Regions from separate parts of the Alteromonas sp. WD8-37 genome, predicted to be linked through region 1. Evidence: predicted binding sites of a transcription regulator. Region 1 holds the regulator's gene; the other holds the start of a gene.
What was found. Region 1 encodes LexA, which represses DNA repair genes until DNA is damaged. Its sites were predicted from a motif close to TACTGTATNNNNATACAGTA; they were not measured.

Region 1 (10,311 bases):
ACCAGATACGGCAGCAAACATACCAGGGTCAGCAACACGGTGTAGCTTAAAACCATGGTACAGGTAAACCCAATGCCATGGGTGACCGGCAACATGGGAATGGCCGCGCGGGCATAATCTTTTTGCCGGTGCACAGCCAGCGCCCAAAAATGCGGCGGAGTCCAGGTGTACACAATCAACACCAGCAGCAGCGCATGGGCATGCACCTCACCGGTAATGGCCACCCAGCCCAACAGTGGCGGAGCGGCGCCGGCCAGCCCGCCTATCACAATATTTTGGGGTGTGGCGCGCTTTAAATACAGGGTATAGATACCGGCATAGCCCACCAACGAGGTCAGGGTCAGCCAGGCTGTGAGTGGGTTGACCCACACCAGTAACACTGCCATGCCAAGCGTGCCCAGCACCCCAGCAAAGATGACCGCCTGGACCGGCGTGATACTGCCACTGGCCACTGGTCGATGATAAGTACGGGCCATCTGGCGATCGATCTGTTGATCCAGCACATGGTTACACACCGCCGCACTGGCCGCCAGCAGGCCAATCCCGGCCAGCCCCGCCATTACCCGCTCCAGCGGCAGTCCATCGGGGGTGGCCAGACACATGCCCACCAGGGCGGTGAGCAGCAACAGCAGCACCACATTGGGCTTGGTCAGGGTGTAATAAGCGCGCCAGCCTGGCCGGGCTGTTATTCCGGCAGCATGGGAAGTATCAGCCAGTTTGCTCATGCTCGCCTCCTGATGCGCGCTGCATCATCGACAGATAATAGGTGATCCACACCATCACCATCAGTAAACAGGCCGCCACAAAGTTGTGGGCCACTGCCACGGTCAGCGGCAGGCTCATTACTACATTGCTGATCCCCAGCAGCACCTGCGCCACCAGCACCACAATTAACGCCCCCCCGGCGGTATTCATCAGCCGCGAATGTAAGCGCAGCAGCGCAATGCCTAAGGCTAGTAAATAAATAAAGGTGACCAGCGCGCCGGCACGGTGCACCACATGCATGGTCATGCGCGCGGTATAATCATGTACGCCAAATTCATAATTGTCGGCATACGGCACACTGTAAGCAGCCGGCAGATTTAACTGGCTCCACCACTGCCCTTCACAAACCGGGAAGTTGGTACAGGCTAAAGCAGCATAGTTGGCCGAGGTCCAGCCACCCAGCGCAATCTGGCAGGCCAGGATCAGCATGCCCACGATGGCAAAGGCACTCATGCGCCGGGCCGATTTGAGCCGTTCCCGACATTGGATGGGGTGCAGCCGCAAATGCAGGATAAACAGGCACATCAGCACACTAAAGCCTCCCAGCAGATGGCCCATTACCACCACCGGCAGCAGGTTTAATGTCACTGTCCACATCCCCAGCGCCGCTTGAAACACCACCAGCGCACATAAAAATAATGGCAGACCGGGGGGCATGGCAGGGTTGCGTTGATACACGGCCAACCCGGCAATCACAAAAATCAGCACACCCAGGGCGCCGGCAAAATAGCGGTGGATCATCTCACTCCAGGCTTTGCTGGCCTCCAGTGGCCGCTCTGGAAAGGCACTGTTGGCCTGAGCGACCTTGTCAGTACCGGTGGGCACAAACAGTTCCCCATAACAGCCCGGCCAGTCCGGACAGCCTAACCCGGCATCGGTAAGCCGTGTATAAGCACCCAGTACAATCACCACTACGGCTAGCAATAAACTGCAAAACACCAGCTTTTTCATACGCGACTCCCGGTCATCCAATCCGTGATAATTTCAACAGCTTTTTGACATCCGCCAGCATATCGCGGCTATCCATAATGGCAGTCTGGCGGTCCTCAGAGATGGTGTAGCGCAGCATGGCATTATTTAAGGTATCCACCAGGTACACGGTGTTTTGGCCAAAGCGAGTCAGTCGTGCATCGGTAGGCTGTTCTGCTGCAGCCACCAGCCTGACCTGCGCATCGGCGCGTAAACGCGCCACCATGGCCGGATTACTGGCCGGGTTCACCACGACGGTGGCCTGGGCCCGCTCAGACTCCCGTCCCAGGGCCTGCCACACCTGGTGAATGCTGTACAACGCATTTTCACAGGCGCTGTCGCAGCTTGCCGGCAGGTGATAGACCAGGCGCCATTTGGGTGGCTGAGTCGACAATGCTGCTGAAAAGTCCATCACCGGCTGTATCAGCTCCCCATGATTGGTAGAGGCCCGGTTAAACCAGTCGTTTTCCAGTGCCACCTTGGCCAGCAGTACTGGCACTACAAAAGCGGCCAGGATGCCAAATGACGTCAGGCGTTTGGTGGTTTTTGTAGGCTGGGTCATGGGTTACCTCCGATAAACATAAATAAACAGGGCGATGAATGAGGCCGCCAGTGCCAGGCCAAACCATTGAATGGCATAGCCCAGATGTTTTTCCGGGGACATCACCACGGGCTGCCAGTTGCGGACAAACTGCGCCGACGGGTCGGTCAGTTGCACCACGTAGGGTTGTAATTGGGTGTCACTCAGCGTAGCCACGGCGTCGATATCCAGTTGCTGGAGCACAGTGGCTGGCGGGGTCAGGCCGGTGGTGGTTTCACTGACCACCGGGTTGTGGCCGGGCACCGCAATCACGCCGGTAGCGCTTTCTAAGGTTTGCGGCAGCGTGACAGCGGGTAGCTGATGACGGTAAGGCGGCGCCGCCACCCAGCCAAAGTTGACCACTACCGGACCTGCTGCGGTGAGATAGGTAGCCACCACCGCATACCCTACCTGGCCTTGCTCAATTTGATTGTCGATAAGAAACAGGCTGGTATCCTGGCGGCTGCCGCTGAATTGCACCGGAAAATCCCGCACATCGGTGTTGGCTGGCAACGCCGCCAAAGAGATTGGCGCGGCGGCGCTTTTTTGCGCTATGCTAGCCAAACGCTGTTGTTTTTGTTCCATGCGGTCCAGTTGCCACAGGCCCAGGCTGACCATGGTGCCAATTGCCAGCACAACGAGCAGCCCGGCTAAGCAGCGGGGCAGCCAGCCGGGTTTGCGAGAAAGGATGGACTGATGATTATCAAGGTTATTGTGGTGGGGCTGCTGATCTACATGGTGATCAATTTGTTTCTGGCCATGCGCGTCATGATGAAAAACGACCCCAACGGGCAGCCCATGAGCAAGTACATTGGTCGCCGGGTGCTGACTTCGGTGTGCATCATCGTATTGATTCTGCTTGCGGTTGCCACTGGACTGATTCACCCTAACCCCCGGCCCTATTGAGTCTTACAACACGTAGACAAAAATAAATAGCATCACCCACACCACGTCGACAAAGTGCCAGTACCAGCTGCCGGCCTGAAACGCAAAATGGTTTTCGGGGGTGAAGTGGCCCTTGAGCACCCTAAAAAATAGCACCATCAAAATAATGGTTCCCAGGGTCACATGCATGCCGTGAAAGCCGGTCAGCATAAAAAAGGTATTGCCGTAAATTCCTGACTGCAAAGTCAGGCCCAGATCCCGGTAGGCATGAACGTACTCTTCCACCTGTAAATACAAAAAGGCACAACCTAGCAGAATGGTTGCTCCCAGCAGCCAGGTCAGTTGTTTACGTTTGTTTTTTTCCAGCCCGACATGGGCGTAGTGCAAGGTGACCGAGGACACCAGCAGGATTAAGGTATTAATAGTGGGAAGCCCGCCAGGGCCCATGGCCTGGGTGGAGGTCCCATCCGGGGTAGTCAGCAGCGGCCAGATAGCCTGAAACTCCGGCCATAATACCGCGTTGGTCATGGCATTGTTGGAGGCGCCACCCAGCCAGGGCACCGCAATGGTACGGGCATAAAACAAAGCACCAAAAAAAGCGGCAAAAAACATCACTTCTGAAAAAATAAACCAGGCCATGCCCTGGCGATAGGAGCGCCCTAGCTGGTCGCTGTACAGGCCGGCCATCGACTCATCAATCTGATTTTTAAACCAGCCGACAATCATCACCAGCAATATCAGCATGCCGGCGGCCAGGATATACCCGCCATAGCCATCGGTATCGCGGGTGGATTCAATCACTACATTGGCCGCCCCCACCGCAATAAGAAATAGCGCCACCGCCCCGACAATCGGCCAGGGACTCTGGGCGGGCACATAGTATTTTTCGTGGGACTGTGACATGACTTTCTCCATCCGGCTCGCTCCGTTGCAGTTAATCGCCCTGAGCCGTGCGGTTCAGGTAAGGATTAGGTTGGGCGTCTAAAGAATCCGCCCGCTCAGTGACATCAAACAGCGTGTATTGCACAGTAAAATAGGTGATCTCTGCCGGTAGTGCCGGGTCGACATAAAACGACATGGGCATAGTGGCCTGGTCGCCAGCAGCCAGCGGTTGCTGGTTAAAGCAAAAACATTCGGTTTTATTCAGATACAGCGCAGCTTCGCCCGGTGAGACCGAGGGGATGGCCTGGGCAACAAAATCTTTGCGCATGGGGTTACGCACAAAAAACTCCACCGTGCTGAGCTGGCCCGGGTGGACTTTGATGCGTTGAGTATTGGCCCGGAACTCCCACGGCATGCCGGTATGGGTGCGGGTCAAAAACTCCACCGTGATTTCGCGGCTGGTGTCGACCACCGGCGCATCGTACACCGCCGCGTTGGCGCTGGTTTTGCCATTGATGCCGGTGAGATCGCAAAACACGTCATACAAGGGCACCAACGCAAAGCCAAAGCCAAACATGCCGATGACAACAATCACCAGCCGCAGCACCAGGGTGTGGTTGCTGGCAGTGGCCATGGCTATTTCACCACCGGCGGCGTTTCAAAGGTGTGGTACGGTGCCGGCGACGGAATTTCCCACTCCAGCCCTTCCGCGCCTTCCCACACCCGGTCACTGACCGGCTCGCCCTGTTTGCGGCAGGCCTGGATCACCAGCGCTAAAAAGATGAATTGGGACAGCCCAAAGGCAAACCCGCCGATGCTGATCCACTGATTGTAATCAGCAAATTGCAGTGAGTAGTCAGGGATCCGCCGTGGCATACCGGCCAGCCCGACAAAGTGCATGGGGAAAAACAACACATTGACCGAGATCAGCGAGCACCAAAAATGCCATTTGGCCAGACCGATGTTAAACATGCGCCCGGTCCACTTCGGTAGCCAGTAATACACGGCCGCCATGATGGAAAAGATAGCCCCGGTGACTAGTACATAGTGAAAATGGGCTACCACAAAGTAGGTATCATGGTACTGAAAATCCACCGGCGTAATAGCCAGCATCAGCCCGGACAAGCCGCCAATGGTAAATAACACGATAAAGGCCAGGGCGAAGAGCATCGGCACTTCAAAGGTCATCGAACCGCGCCACATGGTGGCCACCCAGTTAAACACCTTGACCCCGGTGGGTACCGAAATCAGCATGGTGGCAAACATAAAAAACATTTCCATGTACACCGGCATGCCGGTGGTAAACATGTGGTGGGCCCACACAATGAACGACAAAAAGGCAATGGAGGCGGTGGCGTACACCATAGAGGCATAGCCAAACAACGGCTTGCGGGCAAAGGTAGGAATGATGTGCGAGATAATGCCAAATGCCGGCAGGATCATGATGTAAACTTCGGGGTGACCAAAGAACCAGAAAATATGCTGGAACATCACCGGATCGCCACCGCCGGCGGCATCAAAAAAGCTGGTGCCAAAAAATTTATCCGTCAGCACCATGGTGACCGCCCCGGCCAGCACCGGCATCACCGCAATCAACAAAAAGGCGGTAATCAGCCAGGTCCATACAAACAGCGGCATCTTCATCCAGGTCATGCCCGGTGCGCGCATATTAAAGATGGTTACGATGACATTGATAGCGCCCATGATGGAGGAGATCCCCATGATGTGCACCGAAAACACAAACAGGGCTGTGCTGTCATTGCTGTAGGTGGTCGACAATGGCGCATAGAAGGTCCAGCCAAAGTTGGGGCCGCCGCCTTCGGTAAACAACGATGCCAGTAAGATGGTAAAGGCAAAGGGCAGGATCCAGAAGCTCCAGTTATTCATGCGCGGCAGCGCCATATCCGGCGCGCCAATCATCATCGGCACCAGCCAGTTAGCCAGCCCGACAAAAGCAGGCATGACCGCGCCAAATACCATGATGAGCCCGTGTACCGTGGTCATCTGGTTGAAAAAATCAGGCTCCACAATCTGTAAGCCGGGTTGGAACAATTCAGCCCGGATCACCATGGCCATGGCGCCACCGGTTAAAAACATGATGAACGAGAACCATAAATACAGGGTGCCGATGTCTTTATGGTTGGTGGTCAGCAACCAGCGCATGATCCCTTTGGGAATATGATGCTCATGATGGTCATCATGGGCATCCGCGCCGTGTGCATCGGTTGTTGGATGTTCAGAAACATTGGCCATGCTGCGCTCCTATTGCCCTTTGTTAAATGCGTCGATATCTTTTGGCTGCACCAGCTCACCGGTGTTATTGCCCCAGGCATTACGCTCGTAGGTGATCACCGCCGCCAGCTCTTTGAGCGAAAGCATCTTGCCAAAGGCCTGCATGGCGGTACCGGTTTTGCCATTAACGACGATGTCGATATGGCCCTGCATATCTTCCAGTGCCATCTTGCTGCCTTTGAGAGCCGGGAAGGTGCCTTTGAGGCCCTCACCATTTGGCATATGACAGGCTGCACAGGTGGCGTTGTAGACTTTTTCACCCACGCTCATCAGTTCATCCTTGCTCATGTTCATGGCTAGCAGACGTTGCTCTTCTTCTTTGGCTTTTCGCAGACGGGCCTGCTCCTGATCCATCCAGCTGGCAAACTCGGCCGGCTCTTTGGCAATGACCACAATGGGCATAAAGCCATGATCCTTGCCGCACAGCTCAGCGCACTGGCCGCGGTATAACCCCGGCTCGTTAACCTTGGTCCAGGCTTCGTTGATAAAGCCGGGGTTGGCATCTTTTTTCACCGCAAAATCCGGTACCCACCAGGAATGAATCACATCGTCTGAGGTAATCAAAAAGCGCACTTTCTGACCGGTGGGGATAACCAGCGGCCGGTCCACTTCGAGTAAATAATTTTCATTTTTTTCAAAGCGATTGCTGATCTGCTCACGCTGAGTCGCCAGCAGCGAATAAAACTCCACATCCGAATCCATGTATTTGTAATGCCACTTCCATTGCGATCCGGTCACCAGTACAGTCATGTCCGGCTCTTGCGTATCTTCCATGGCGATCAGGGTTTTGGCCGCCGGTACCGCCATAAAGACCAGAATCAAAAATGGCACCACAGTCCAGGCAATCTCGACTTTGACACTTTCATGAAATTTGGCCGGTTCAGCGCCACGGGATTTGCGGTGCAGATACATGGAGACAAACATCACTCCAAACACCACCACGGCAATCACCACGCAGATATAAAACATCAACATGTGCAGGTCATATACCTGGCCACTGATGTCCGTCACCCCTCTGCGTAAGTTGATTTGCGATGGCTGATCGGTTTGTGCCTGCGCCAGGGCTGTAACAAAAAGTGTTCCCAGAGCCATCATTACGATACTTGCGAGCTTGTTCACTCCACACCTCCGTGATGGACGGTGATTGATGGCTATGGCCGCCGCCAATCCCGCGATATTGTGTGATCTTTTCCGTACCAGATCTTTTTATGTGGTTGTTATTTTTATGTTAATAACGGTATAAGAATTAAACAAATAAATCGCCGAGTCTAGTGTTTTAATTAAAATTTGTTTAAAAAATTAGCAAGTAACTGAATTAAGGCTGGTCTTAAAGGCTTCGCAAGAATGTGGCAAAGGCGGTGCGACAAAGATGTCGGTCGACAAGAAGATAATCAAAAAGGAACAACTGGTACTGATAATGACACAGACAAACTAAGCATCATTAGGTCCGAGGCATCAGTGGGGCAAAACGTGCACTGCTGCCGTTCAGCCCCTAAGCAACAATCCTAAAGAGAGGTGAGACTCACGTTTTGTGAGCGCACAGGTTATAAGCGTATAAAAAAGCCCACTGGAAGGCAGTGGGCTGATGCATAGCGTAGTGAGCTAAGTTTTTTTCGGCTTATGCAACAGGCAATCTGAGCCCGCTGTCACTACGCAAGTGAAAGCTTGGGTAGTGTGGGTTTACATCCAGTCGGCGTTGCGGATCACGCCAACTGCCAGGCCTTCGATGGCCAGCGCCTGGGCGGTTAAATCGACCTTGATAGGCGCAAATTCATCATTTTCAGCATGCAACAGTACTTCGTGACCGCGTTTTTCGAACCGTTTTACCGTCACATCGTCTTCGACCCGGGCGACCACCACCTGGCCATTGTGTACATCAGTGGTACGATGTACCGCCAACAAGTCACCGTCTAAAATACCGATGTCTTTCATGCTCATGCCATCCACCCGCAACAAAAAGTCGGCATGGGGTTTAAACAAAGCCGGGTCGACCTGGTAATGGCTTTCAATATGCTCCTGAGCCAGAATGGGTTCGCCGGCGGCGACACGGCCTATCAATGGCAAACCCACCTCGTCATTACTGGCTTCATCTTCCAGCGGCGTGGTGAGCCGGATACCGCGCGAGGTGCCAGGTAAAATCTCGATGACCCCTTTGCGGGCCAGCGCTTTTAAATGCTCTTCGGCGGCATTGGCCGAGCGAAATCCTAAACGGCTGGCAATTTCGGCACGGGTCGGCGGCATACCGGTTTCGCGCATGTTGGCTTTGATCAGTTCAAGCACTTCGGTTTGTCGGGGGGTCAGTGGACGCATACACAGCCTGGTTTTACATACAGTTATACTGAGAGTATATACAGTCAGCCGGGTTTGGCAAGGGTTCAGCGGCTAATTTATTGGTGTGCTGGGCAAAATCCGCGTCGAGAAGCGTAAAGGCGATTGTCTAAAGTCGCTAGCCGGTAAACGCTAATTCGCCTAGAACTATTAGCATCGCATCGTAAAAATCATTCATGACGGTCTCCGCTCAAAGTTGTTCTGCCTAATGCTCTACGCTGGGCTTTTGATTTGAGGTCAGCTTGGCTCACCAACAATAGCCGATTTAATTTGTCACCATGCCCATCAACGTAAGTTTGCTATGCTGAAAATAGAAATCCAAAGGAATGCTTGGTATGACGATTTTTTGCCGGAATGCGACGCAGGCGGATTTGCCTGTGCTAAGCGAGTTTCAACAGCGCATTATCAGTGCTGAGGCCGACTATATTCCGCGCCGGGTGGCCCATGCTTATCAGTATTACAATCTGGCCGATCTGCTGGAGGACCCTTCGACCCGGGTCGCGGTGGCCGAAACCCAGGCCCAGGTGATTGGCTCAGGCTATGTGCAGTTGCGCGCCTCCAAGGCGTACTTGCGCCATGCTTATCATGGTTATGTGGGGTTCATGTATACCAAACCGGCATTTCGGCGCCAGGGCGTGGCGCAGCAAATTTTGCAGTTTTTGGGCCAGTGGGTTCGCCAGCAGGGCTATGATGAACTGCGCCTGGAAGTATTTGCCAACAACAGCCGGGCGATCCGGGCCTATCAGGCAGCGGGTTTTGAACCAAACATTGTGGAAATGCGTTATCACCTGCATGAAGACTAAATTTGCCTCACTGGCGCTGGCCTATCTGGCCATACTTATCACCTTTGGCGTACTCGACGGCTTGTGGCTGGGCGTGATCGCCATGCCCCTGTATACCGAATATTTTGCAGACCTGCTGCGCGCTCAGTTTATCACCTGGCCCTGGATAGTTTTTTATCTGTTGTACTGCTTATCGGTGGTGTTTCTGGCGGTAAATCCCACGCGACAAAAACCCTGGGGTGCGGCATTTGGTTATGGCTTCGTGCTGGGCGCCACTGCCTACGGGACTTATAATCTAACCGCTTATTCTATTGTAGCCGGCTGGCCATTGACCATGACCCTGGTAGATTGGGCCTGGGGCTCTATCGCCACCGCAATTCTGGCTGCGGTGGGGGCCGGCGTGGCACGGCTTAAAATCTTTGACTAACTACCCGGCGTAACCGGGCGTTACACCTGGCACCAGCCCGGCGCGGGCGTCAAAGTCAGATTTATGCAAGACATGTGATACACTGCGCCGGTTTTTTTACTCACAGGATTTTTTTCATGTCGTGGATACGCAAAACGCTTCTGTCAGTGTTTCATTATCCCGTTAAATGGCTGGTGAAGCCGCACACCATTCCCACCGATGTGCAAAGTGAGCTGGGCATTGATACCGGCAAACCAATCATTTACCTGATGCCCAGCAACTCTGTGACCGACCAGCTGGCGCTGCGCATGGCCACTCAAAAACTGGGGCTGCCCAGCCCCACCGACACCCTGATGTTGGGTGGCCGTCAGTATCCGTCGTGCTTATTTTTACGCAAGACCCAACCGGTGCGGGCGCGCCAG
Region 2 (10,311 bases), on a different contig from region 1:
TCCGGCTTACTGAGCAGGATAAGTAAAAGTAACAGATGTCATGGTAGTCATGGTGCCAGTACCAGTAACAGTGTTAGTCGTACCTACACAAAAACCGTCTGCATTCAGCTCGTCGTCGCCGTTACAGCCTGGAGTTGGAGTTGGAGTAACTTCAACAACGTCAGCAGAGCCGCGGTTGTTAGCAATAACCGCACCTGCGATGCCGACTGCAACAACACCGGTGGCGATTTGCGCAGCGGTCATGTTACCTAAAGCAGAATCACCTGATGTGTTTCCGCCAGCCTGGTCCTGAGCTGTAGCAGAAAAAGCTAAGCTAGCACCCATTACTAATGAAACTAATGACTTTTTCATAATGGTCCTTACAAATATCCATTGACTCTCAATGCTAAAGCATTTGGTCATCACTGACCACACTTTATACAAAGATTCGTCACATTTTATCAAAAATCCGTCCCCAGCAACTATAAAAAAGCCGGTCAGAATTTGACGCAGTGTGAGTATAGCCGCGCTTGCAAGTCACATCAATCCTCGCTGTGATAATGACACCACATAGCCGGCCCCCACAATAAAATGATCCAACACGCTGATATCCACCAGCGCCATGGCCGCCACCACTTCTTTGGTCAGCGCCACATCGGCCTGACTGGGCTCGGCCACCCCTGACGGATGGTTATGCACCAGGATCACCGCCGCAGCATTGTCTTTGAGTGCCTGCTTGACCAGCTCCCGCGGATACACCGCCGCGCTGTTGATGGTGCCGCTAAACATCGGGCGATAGACAATTAGCTGATGCTGACTATCAAGCAACAATAAGGCAAACACCTCCTGCTCCAGACCCAGCATCTTGATTTGCAAAAAGCGGCTGACTTCGGCCACATCATTAAGCACCACCCGCTCTGCCAGCGGTTTTTCACAGGCTCGACAAATAATCTCGCGCGCAGCCTGCAACTGGCAGTAACGAACCTGGCCTAACCCAGGCACAGCACAAAATTCGCTGGCTGGCGCGGTCAATACTCCAGCCAGCGTACCAAAATGAGTGAGCAAGTTCTGGGCCAGTTGTAGTACCGGTCGTCCAGGCAGCCCGGAGCCCAGAAAGACCGCCAGCAACTCGCGGTCTGACAGCTGCCCCGCCCCGGTTTTGAGCAATTTTTCACGCGGCTGCTCCTGGACGGTAAGCGCCTGAGTGTGGCAATTTAGCATCATGGTTAAGTAATTTTTTTAGGTCGGGTGATGGCCTAGTTATACCGGCCCGCCCCGGTGCAAAAAACTGATCTTATTGCCCGTTTAGCATCGCCTTGCTACCGATAGCGCCACGAGCGTGGTAATCTTGGCCACAGATTCAGCGATTTATGAACCAGTATGCAGCTTTCCGGAAAACATATTTTACTCGGGATCAGTGGGGGTATCGCCGCCTACAAAGCCCCGGATATCGTCCGTAAACTGACCGCCGCCGGTGCCACCGTGCGCGTGGTCATGACCGATTCAGCCCAGTCGTTTGTCAGCAGCATGGCGCTGCAGGCCGTGTCCGGCCACCCGGTGCATGACACCCTGCTGGACCCGGCCGCCGAGGCCGCCATGGGCCACATTGAACTGGCCAAATGGGCCGATATTTTGCTAATTGCACCGGCCACCGCCAATGTGATGGCCAAGCTGGCCGCCGGCCTGGCCGACGATCTGCTCTCGACCCTGATGCTGGCCACCACTGCCGATATTTTTATGGCTCCGGCCATGAATCAGCAAATGTGGGCCGCACCGGCCACCCGTCGCAATCTGGCCACGCTGATCGACATGGGGATCCATATGATTGGCCCGGCCAGTGGCGAACAAGCCTGTGGTGATCTGGGTTATGGCCGGATGGTGGAGCCGCTGGAGATAGTGGCGGCGCTGGATACCCATTACAACGCACGTCGCAGCCAGCTGGTGGGCAAAACGGTGGTGATCACTGCAGGGCCCACCCGGGAAGCGCTGGATCCGGTGCGCTATATCAGTAATCACAGCTCCGGTAAGATGGGCTATGCGGTGGCCAGCGCCGCAGCGCGCGCAGGGGCGCAGGTCATTCTGGTCAGCGGGCCCACCGCCCTTAGCACCCCGCCCGGTGTCCAGCGTATCGATGTGGAGAGTGCCCAACAGATGCACGCGGCGGTCATGACGCAGATGACCGGCTGCGATATTTTTATCGCCACCTCCGCAGTGGCCGATTACCGGGCCGCCGAGGTGGCGCCAAACAAGATCAAGAAAAAGCAAGATGAGTTAACACTTACTTTTGTTAAAAACCCTGATATTCTTAAAGACGTCGCCGCGCTGGCACACCCTCCCTTTACTGTCGGCTTTGCCGCAGAAAGTGATCAGGTTGCCCAATATGCTAAAGCCAAACTGACTAATAAAAAACTGGATATGATCGCGGCCAATGATATCACCACCAGCGGACTGGGCTTTAATAGTGACCACAACGCGCTGCAGGTGATTTGGCACGACGGCGACACAGCACTGGGCCCGGCACCAAAAACTGAGTTGGCTGGCCAGCTGCTTACCCTGATTGAACAACACTATATAAAAAAAGCGTCAACTTGAGCGCGCAGCCGCCGATAGATAAGACGCGAAAAACACCTGGCACACAGCCATTTTGACAAGGAACGGGCAGCTTGCCCAAAGCTGAGGAAACACACGCGTTATGCCTGCAGTAAAAAAGACCAATCGTCGTGCGCAAATTCTTCAAGCGCTGGCGGGAATGCTCGAAAGCAATCCTGGCCAGCGTATTACCACCGCCAAACTGGCCGAAAAAGTAGGCGTTTCAGAAGCCGCTCTGTACCGCCACTTTCCCAGCAAAGCGCGGATGTTTGAAGGGCTCATTGAATTTATTGAAGACACCCTGTTTTCGCGCATTAATAAAATACTCAATGAAGAAAAAGACTCGCTGGCCCGCTGCCAGTTAATTTTACATTTGCTGCTGGGCTTTGCCGAAAAAAACCCGGGCATCAGCCGTATTTTAAACGGCGATGCCCTGCAGGGCGAACAGGATCGCTTACGCGCTCGAATCGCCAAGCTGTTCGAGCGGCTGGAAACTCAGTTTAAGCAGGTACTGCGTGAACGCAAGTTACGCGAAGGCCGTGACCTGGGTGCCGATGAAGCCATTCTGGCCAATCTGTTTGTGTGCTATGTGGACGGGCGTATTAACATGTTTATCCGTAGCGGCTTTACCCGCAAGCCCACCGAGCAGTTTTCTGATCACTGGAGCTGCTACCGCCAGGCGTTTTTATAAACTATTTGGCATCAGATACAAAAAACCGGTCACTTTACAGTGACCGGTTTTTTTATGGGTTACCAGACGCTAGGCCTGATTAGTTACGTTGCTGGCCAAAGGTGTTACCAAAAAAGTCACCCTCATTCCATTGTGAGGCTTTTTCCTGGGTGGCCAGGGTGTAGCCGATTTGTGCATTGACTTCGGCAAAGGTGCGCGCGGCATCCCAGTTAAAGTCCTGATTAATATCATCGCTGGGCTTGTGGTAATGGGTTGATAAAAACTGGCCAAAGATCTTGCTGCCATCCACATTCGGATCTTTGGATTTTAAGCCAGGCACCAAAAACACTGACGGTACGCCCTGTTTTACAAAGGCATAGTGATCAGAGCGGGTAAACAGGGCTTGCTCTGGCCACGGATCCGGGCTCAGCTCGATGCCGGCATTGTTAGCTGCCTCGGTCACCGACGCTTTCATGTCGCTGTGGCTGGCACCAAAGGCGATCACATCGGCAAATTCGTAGGTCAGAATAGGCATATCCAAATTCACATTGGCTACCATCTTATTCACCGGCACAGTGGGATTATTGGCAAAATAATCGGCGCCTAACAGGCCTTTTTCTTCGCCGGTCACTGACACAAACAAGATAGAGCGCTTAGGCTTGGTTTCCCGCTGGCTGAACAGACGCGCGGTTTCCAGCATGATGGCGGTACCGGAGGCATTGTCCATGGCGCCATTGTTGATGTTGTCTTTTTTGACCGTTTTGGCAAAGCCGATGTGATCAGAGTGGGCTGAAAATACCACATATTCGTCTTTCAGCTCAGGGTCCGAGCCTTCTACCGCTGCGACCACATTGGGGCTGGTGATTTTGTCGTGCTTGCTTTGCTTGCTCAGGCTCAAGGTACCTGGCAACGCAAATCCGGCCGGTGTTTTATCCTGTTCCAGCTGCGCATAAATCTCATCCAGCGTCATCGGCGCCTTGGCAAACAGCTCAGTGGCTGCGGCTTTGCTTAAAAAGGCTGAGCCTTTTAGTTGCTCAAAGGTATTGGCCGGCTGATTGTTACTGTTTAACCAGGCCATGCTCGGCGTGTGAATATAGCTCAGGCGGCTTTGGTAAGGGCGCACTTTTTCGGCGGTCGGGGTGGTGATGGAAATCATACCAATGGCACCGCGGTCTACCGCATACTGGGCTTTTTGCTTGCCAGAGGCCAAGTGCGCGCCCATTTCGCTGGGAAAAGACGCCGGCTTGCCGGATAGAATGACGACTATTTTGCCGTCCACATCCAGACCATCATAGTCATTGTGCTCCAGCTCATCGGCCACAATGCCGTAACCGGCAAACACCATTTCGCCACTCAGGCTGGTGTCGGTATTCAGCAGGTCCGGGCCGGTTAGATACTCTTTCGGGTAGCTAAAGGCACGCTCACCACTGTCGGTGGTTAAGGTCAGCTTGGGCGACTCCTGCACCAGGGTGGCTTTACGAAAAGGCACCGACTGCATATAGCCATCGGTGCCCATGGGCGTCAGGCCATATTTGGCAAATTCGGTGGCGATGTACAGGGATGCGATATCATGGCCGCGCGAGCCGGTATCCCGGCCTTCAAGCAAGTCATCGGCTAAAAAAAACAAATGCGATTTAATGCGGTTAGTGTCGGGCGCAAACGCCATGTCCTGGGCGGACTGCGCCGGTGTGCCGTGGCCATAGGCCACTGCGCTCAATGCAGACACCATGGCACCTAATAGTAATTTTTTTATCATAATCGTCAGGTTATTAGCGTGAAAGAAAGGTTATGGTATACCAGCCACAGCAAATGACCAGCCTTGCAATCGGATATAAGCCCAAGGCTATGTTTACAGCGGCGGATGATGTGCTGCTGTGTACGTGCAGCAGAGTATTGTGATCAGCCGTGGAAGGGGTAAAATCGGCTTATTGAAGGATTGATACGATGTAATGCTATGACCCACAGTCAGCCTGTATACCGGGTGCAGTTTGTCAGCAATGGCCAGCGCTATGAATTGTATGTGCGCCAGGTTAGCCAGGGCGCCTTGTTTGGCTTTATCGAGATTGGCGATTTTGTGTGGGACACCCACAGCAGTGTGGTGGTGGATCCAAGCCATGAAAAGCTAAAATCAGAATTTGCTGATGTCACATCAACTTACGTTCCGATGCACAATGTGTTACGAATAGATGTGGTCAAAAAACAAGGCAGTGCCAAGATCAGCACATTGTCTGACAAAATTACCGCCTTTCCCGGCCCCATTTACACCCCGAAAAAAGACTGAATGATGCCTGCCCGACGGGCCCAATACAGCGGATGTCCCTATGAAATTACCGATTGCGTTTATCTCTTTATGCCGCCCTACGCGTGTGGCCGGCTGGTTATTGCTGGCTGTACTGCCGACCTCGGCGATGGCCAGCCCGGCCGGCGAGCAGCTGACTCAGCTGACCGACACCATCTGGCAGTATGAATCCCAGGTGCGGGATACGGTACCGGCCGATATTTCCCCAGCCGCATTGAAAGCCCACCACCAGCAATACCAGACCTATCTGGACAAGCTCGCTGCCATCGATGCGCAGGCCCTGACCGACAATGAGCGGATCACCCTGCTGATGCAGCAATACCGGTTAAACAATTATGTGGATGAATACCGCTTTGGCGCCTATAAGGTGCCCATCACTTCAGAATACGGCTTTCACAGTGCGCTGGCATCGCTGCCCAACAACATCAGTTTTCGTCAGCAAGATGATTACACCACGTATCTTGAGCAGCTAGCCGCCATCCCGGCGTATATCGACCAGCAGATTGCCTATATGCAACAAGGGCTGGCCGAAGATTACACCCAGCCGCAGCAGGTCCTGGCCGGGTATGAAGACAGCATTTCGCCCTTTTTAGTCGATGATGCCGCCGACAGTGTGTTTTATGCGCCGTTGTTAACCATACCTGAACATATCGAAGAGCACGACCGGCTACAGCAGCAGGCCCAAAAGCTTATCAGCAACCAGGTGGTGCCGGCGTTTCAGCGCTTTTATGATTTTATGGTCGACGAGTATATTCCGGGTTCGCGGGACGACATTGCAGCCAACTCCTGGCCCCAGGGCGAGCAGTATTATCAAAACCGCATCGCCCACTACACCACCACCGATATGACCGCGCGCCAAATTCATGAGTTGGGTTTGCGTGAGGTCAAACGCATTCGCCAGAATATGCAGCAGATTGTGGATGAGGTGGGCTTTGAGGGCAACATCGATGACTTTATTGCCTTTTTACGCAGTGACCCGCAATTTTATGCGGACAGTGCCGATGCGCTGATCAAGCAAGCGTCTTATCTGGCTAAACAAGCCGATGCTCAGCTGCCGCGCTTTTTTGAAACCCTGCCGCGTAAGCCGTACGGGGTCGCGCCGGTGCCCGACGATATCGCACCTAAATACACCACTGGCCGCTATATTCATCCATCTAAAGAGACCGAGCCGGGCTATTACTGGGTAAATACCTATGCATTGGATAAGCGCCCCCTGTATGCCCTGCCGGCACTGACTCTGCACGAAGCCGTACCGGGTCACCATTTGCAAATTTCGTTAGCCGATGAGATGGACAATGTGCCGCCGGTACGCCAGGAAACCTATATTTCGGCTTTTGGTGAAGGCTGGGGCCTGTACGCTGAATTTTTGGGCATTGAAATGGGCATGTATAACTCGCCCTATGATCACTTTGGCCGCTTAAGTTACGAGATGTGGCGGGCCTGTCGCCTGGTGGTGGATACCGGCATGCACATGTTTGGCTGGAGCCGCCAGCAGGCCATTGATTATATGATGAAAAACACCGCTTTGTCGGAGCACAATATTACCACCGAGGTAGACCGTTATATTTCATGGCCGGCCCAGGCGCTGTCTTACAAAATTGGTGAGATCAAAATCAAAGCCCTGCGTGAAAAAGCCGAAGCGGCACTGGGCGCGGACTTTGATGTGCGCGAATTTCACAGCGCTGTGCTGGAGCATGGCTCGGTGCCGCTGTTTATTCTTGAAAAAAACATCAATCAATACATCGAGCAACACCAGGCAGGGCAATAATCATGGTGGCATTTGGAGTAATCGGTTTTTTGGTGCTGGTGCTGATTTTTTTTGTGATCAGAGCACAAAACCTGCAGCGCGAAGTGGCGCTCTCGCGGCAGACCGCCAAAACCAATGCCCGCCGGGTGGGCGAAGCCTATACCAGCCTGGTGCATGTGTGTGATGAGCTGCAACGCATCTACACCAGCCGGCTGGAAAGCGCGTACGCTAAACGCTTGATCAATGCGGCCGATTACCCGGCACTGCGGTTTGTGGTGGGTAACTTTGCCACGGTGATCACCGATTGTTTTGAAAAAGGCTACAAGGTCGAAGAAGCCTTGACCCGGGCATTAAAAAAACACCCGGATGTCAGCCTGGAGCAGATCCGTGAGGTCATGAAAAAGCAGCCCAGCCAGGTGCGCCTGGCCTGGGTGCAAAACACCCCAGACGGCTACCTGCAAACCTGTGCACATCTGTCCCAGCCGGCGCTGACCACAGAGACCGGTGCCGAACAACCGGCATAATTTGCCGCTGCCCCTAACTCATTGACGGTAAAATTAAAAAACGCTGGTGCCACAGGCCCGGCGTTTTTTTTCGCTGTTCAATTAATCTGAGCAGCTTGCGCTGGCTTATAAATCACCTATAATACTGTACATATATACAGGTGATTTATGACTTCGATAACCCAACTTCAACAGCATCGTCAGATTTGGCGCGCCAGTGATCCGCAGGCCGCTTCCCAGGCCCGACTGGCCAGTGGTTTTGCCAACCTGGATACTCTGTTGGGCGGCGGTTTTCCTCAGGCCGGGCTGGTCCGGATACGCTCATTGCCCGGGGTCGGTGAGCTGACCCTGTTACAACAGCTGATGCGGCACAATCCGCAACAAAAATTGCTGATGTTTATCAATGCGCCAGGCATGATCACCGAAGCCTGGTTACAGCAGCTGGAGCTGGACCCCCACAAAATAATATGCACCCGCCCCGCCACTTCAGATGATGCCTTGTGGGCCGCCGAGCAATGTGTAAAAAGTGAAGCCTGTTACCTGGTGATACTTTGGCACAATCAGGTGAACCCAAAGCAGGCCCGCCGCTTACAGGTGGCCGCCAGTCAGCATCATGTATTATGTGTCTTGTACGAAGCCAGCCAGGCAGCCCGGGTGGCCTTGCCCGTAGCGCTGGATTTGTCTTTATATTCGGCCCGCCATGGGTTGCAGGTGGAAATCGCCAAACAGGTGGGAGGCTGGCCCGGCCAGCACACCGAAGTGGCCTTACCCTACACACCGCACAATACGACCATCACCCGGCTGATGCAGGGCGCTGCGCCAGCGCCATCCGATGCCGTTGCAGGCTGAATGACCGATGCAGTTGTGGGCTTATTTTAATTGCTATCAGCTGACGCTGGACCATGTGCAACGGTTTGGGCAAACCCGTGCGCAAGGGGCGTTGGTGATTTATCAGGCCAGCCAGAACCGGTTACTGCAGGTAAGTCCGGCGGCAGCGCGCGAAGGCGTTCAGCCCGGTATGGGCATGGCGCAGGCAGCTGCTTTATGCCCGGCCCTGACCATCATGGATTATTGTGAAGCACGCCAGTTGCGTCATCTGCGCAGCCTGGCCCATCGCCTGTATGCCCTGGCTGCAGACATCGTGCTGCAGCCGCCTGGCGGGCTGGCCATTCGGCTCGACCCGTTGATCCGCTATTACGGCGGGCTGGATGTGGTATGGCAAACTCTGAGCAATGAAATGCAGGCAGCCGGGGTAAGTTTTCATTTTGGCACCGCCTGGGGCGTGGAAGCTGCCCAGGTGCTGGCGGAAAGCGGCGCCGATAGACTGCTGACCGAACCTGCCAGTATCAAACAGGCGCTGGCGCGTTGCCCGCTAAGTGCCACTCACCTGACGGATAAGCAGCAACACGCTTTGCAGCGAGTAGGCGTGCGTTCTCTGGCACAGGTGCTGGCCATGCCGGTCAGTGAACTGGGTCAGCGCTTTGACAACACGTTGATTGAGTACCTGTGTGCCTTGCGGGCCGAAGCTTTTCCCCGGGTACAGTATTTTCATCCTGATGAACATTTTCACAGCGTGGCCGAACCTTCCTATGAAATCAGCCATGCCCAACATCTTGAACCATTACTCAGCAGCCTGACCGACGAATGTTTGATGTTTGCCCGGCTGCGTAATCAGCGCACCAGGACCCTCGCGTTTACCCTGCATTTTCGCGAGCAGCCGCCCCAGCCCATGTTGATACAGGCTGCTTCTGCCCTTTCCCGACTCAGTTTGTGGCAAAGTCTCATCACATTAAAACTAGAGCAACTGGAGCTGGATGCACCTGTGGTTAAAGTCAGCCTGGCGGTCACCGAGCTCGAAGCGGTCGAAGAGCAAACCGACGATTTTTTTGCCCACCGGGTGCATGTGTTTGCGCAAAAGCACCTGCTAAGTCGCCTACAAACCCGGTTGGGTAGCGCTGCCATCGCCTACCCGGCCAGCGGGCAGGATTACCGGCCTGAAAAATTGTTGGTCAGCCACCCCCGGCCAGCAGCTCACAGCCATCCACAGACGCTGCCGGCTGTATGTTTTACCCAGCCGCGTCCGCTTAATGAATCGCCGCATATTGAATATGGCCCGGTGCGCATTCAAACCGGCTGGTGGGATGGTCATCCGGTCAAGCGCGATTACTTTATCGGCCGCACTCAGGATGGGCGACGGCTACAGTTGTTTCGTGACGACCAGCAACAATGGTTTGTACAAGGCTGGTATTGCTGATGGTGGCCGAACTCATTTGTCAGTCTAATTTTAGTTTTTTGACCGGCGCTTCGGATCCCGAGGAGCTGGTCAATACCGCAGCCTTTTTAGGGTATCGCAGCCTGGCCATCACCGATGAGTGCTCGGTGGCCGGAGTGGTTCGTGCCTATGCCGAAATTCGCCGTAATAATCTATCATTGCAGTTGATTGTAGGCAGCCGCTTTAGCCTGGCCGAGTCGTTGGAGCTGGTTCTGTTGTGCCCCACCAAGGCAGCCTATGCAGAATTATGCC

Region 2: imuA (translesion DNA synthesis-associated protein ImuA) is a predicted target of LexA. The motif match lies at 7,931-7,950, and genes of this name have one in related genera.

The regions. Positions count from the first base shown of each region.
Region 1 covers NZ_JBUZOV010000003.1:99,540-109,850, reverse strand. Annotated here, with positions in the region: gene cyoE (heme o synthase) at 1-725, opposite strand, end outside; gene ACTUJZ_RS09380 (COX15/CtaA family protein) at 709-1,716, opposite strand; gene ACTUJZ_RS09375 (hypothetical protein) at 1,730-2,296, opposite strand; gene ACTUJZ_RS09370 (SURF1 family protein) at 2,300-2,950, opposite strand; gene ACTUJZ_RS09365 (DUF2909 domain-containing protein) at 3,011-3,220, shown strand; gene ACTUJZ_RS09360 (cytochrome c oxidase subunit 3) at 3,224-4,102, opposite strand; gene ACTUJZ_RS09355 (cytochrome c oxidase assembly protein) at 4,134-4,715, opposite strand; gene ctaD (cytochrome c oxidase subunit I) at 4,718-6,334, opposite strand; gene coxB (cytochrome c oxidase subunit II) at 6,344-7,465, opposite strand; gene lexA (transcriptional repressor LexA) at 8,054-8,683, opposite strand; gene ACTUJZ_RS09335 (GNAT family N-acetyltransferase) at 9,037-9,504, shown strand; gene ACTUJZ_RS09330 (DUF2177 family protein) at 9,494-9,910, shown strand; gene plsB (glycerol-3-phosphate 1-O-acyltransferase PlsB) at 10,027-10,311, shown strand, end outside.
Region 2 covers NZ_JBUZOV010000010.1:6,609-16,919, reverse strand. Annotated here, with positions in the region: gene ACTUJZ_RS15340 (hypothetical protein) at 7-351, opposite strand; gene radC (RadC family protein) at 517-1,203, opposite strand; gene coaBC (bifunctional phosphopantothenoylcysteine decarboxylase/phosphopantothenate--cysteine ligase CoaBC) at 1,360-2,571, shown strand; gene slmA (nucleoid occlusion factor SlmA) at 2,672-3,259, shown strand; gene ACTUJZ_RS15320 (M28 family metallopeptidase) at 3,339-4,994, opposite strand; gene ACTUJZ_RS15315 (DUF1820 family protein) at 5,193-5,519, shown strand; gene ACTUJZ_RS15310 (DUF885 domain-containing protein) at 5,560-7,305, shown strand; gene ACTUJZ_RS15305 (hypothetical protein) at 7,308-7,808, shown strand; gene imuA (translesion DNA synthesis-associated protein ImuA) at 7,956-8,636, shown strand; gene ACTUJZ_RS15295 (Y-family DNA polymerase) at 8,644-10,041, shown strand; gene ACTUJZ_RS15290 (error-prone DNA polymerase) at 10,041-10,311, shown strand, end outside.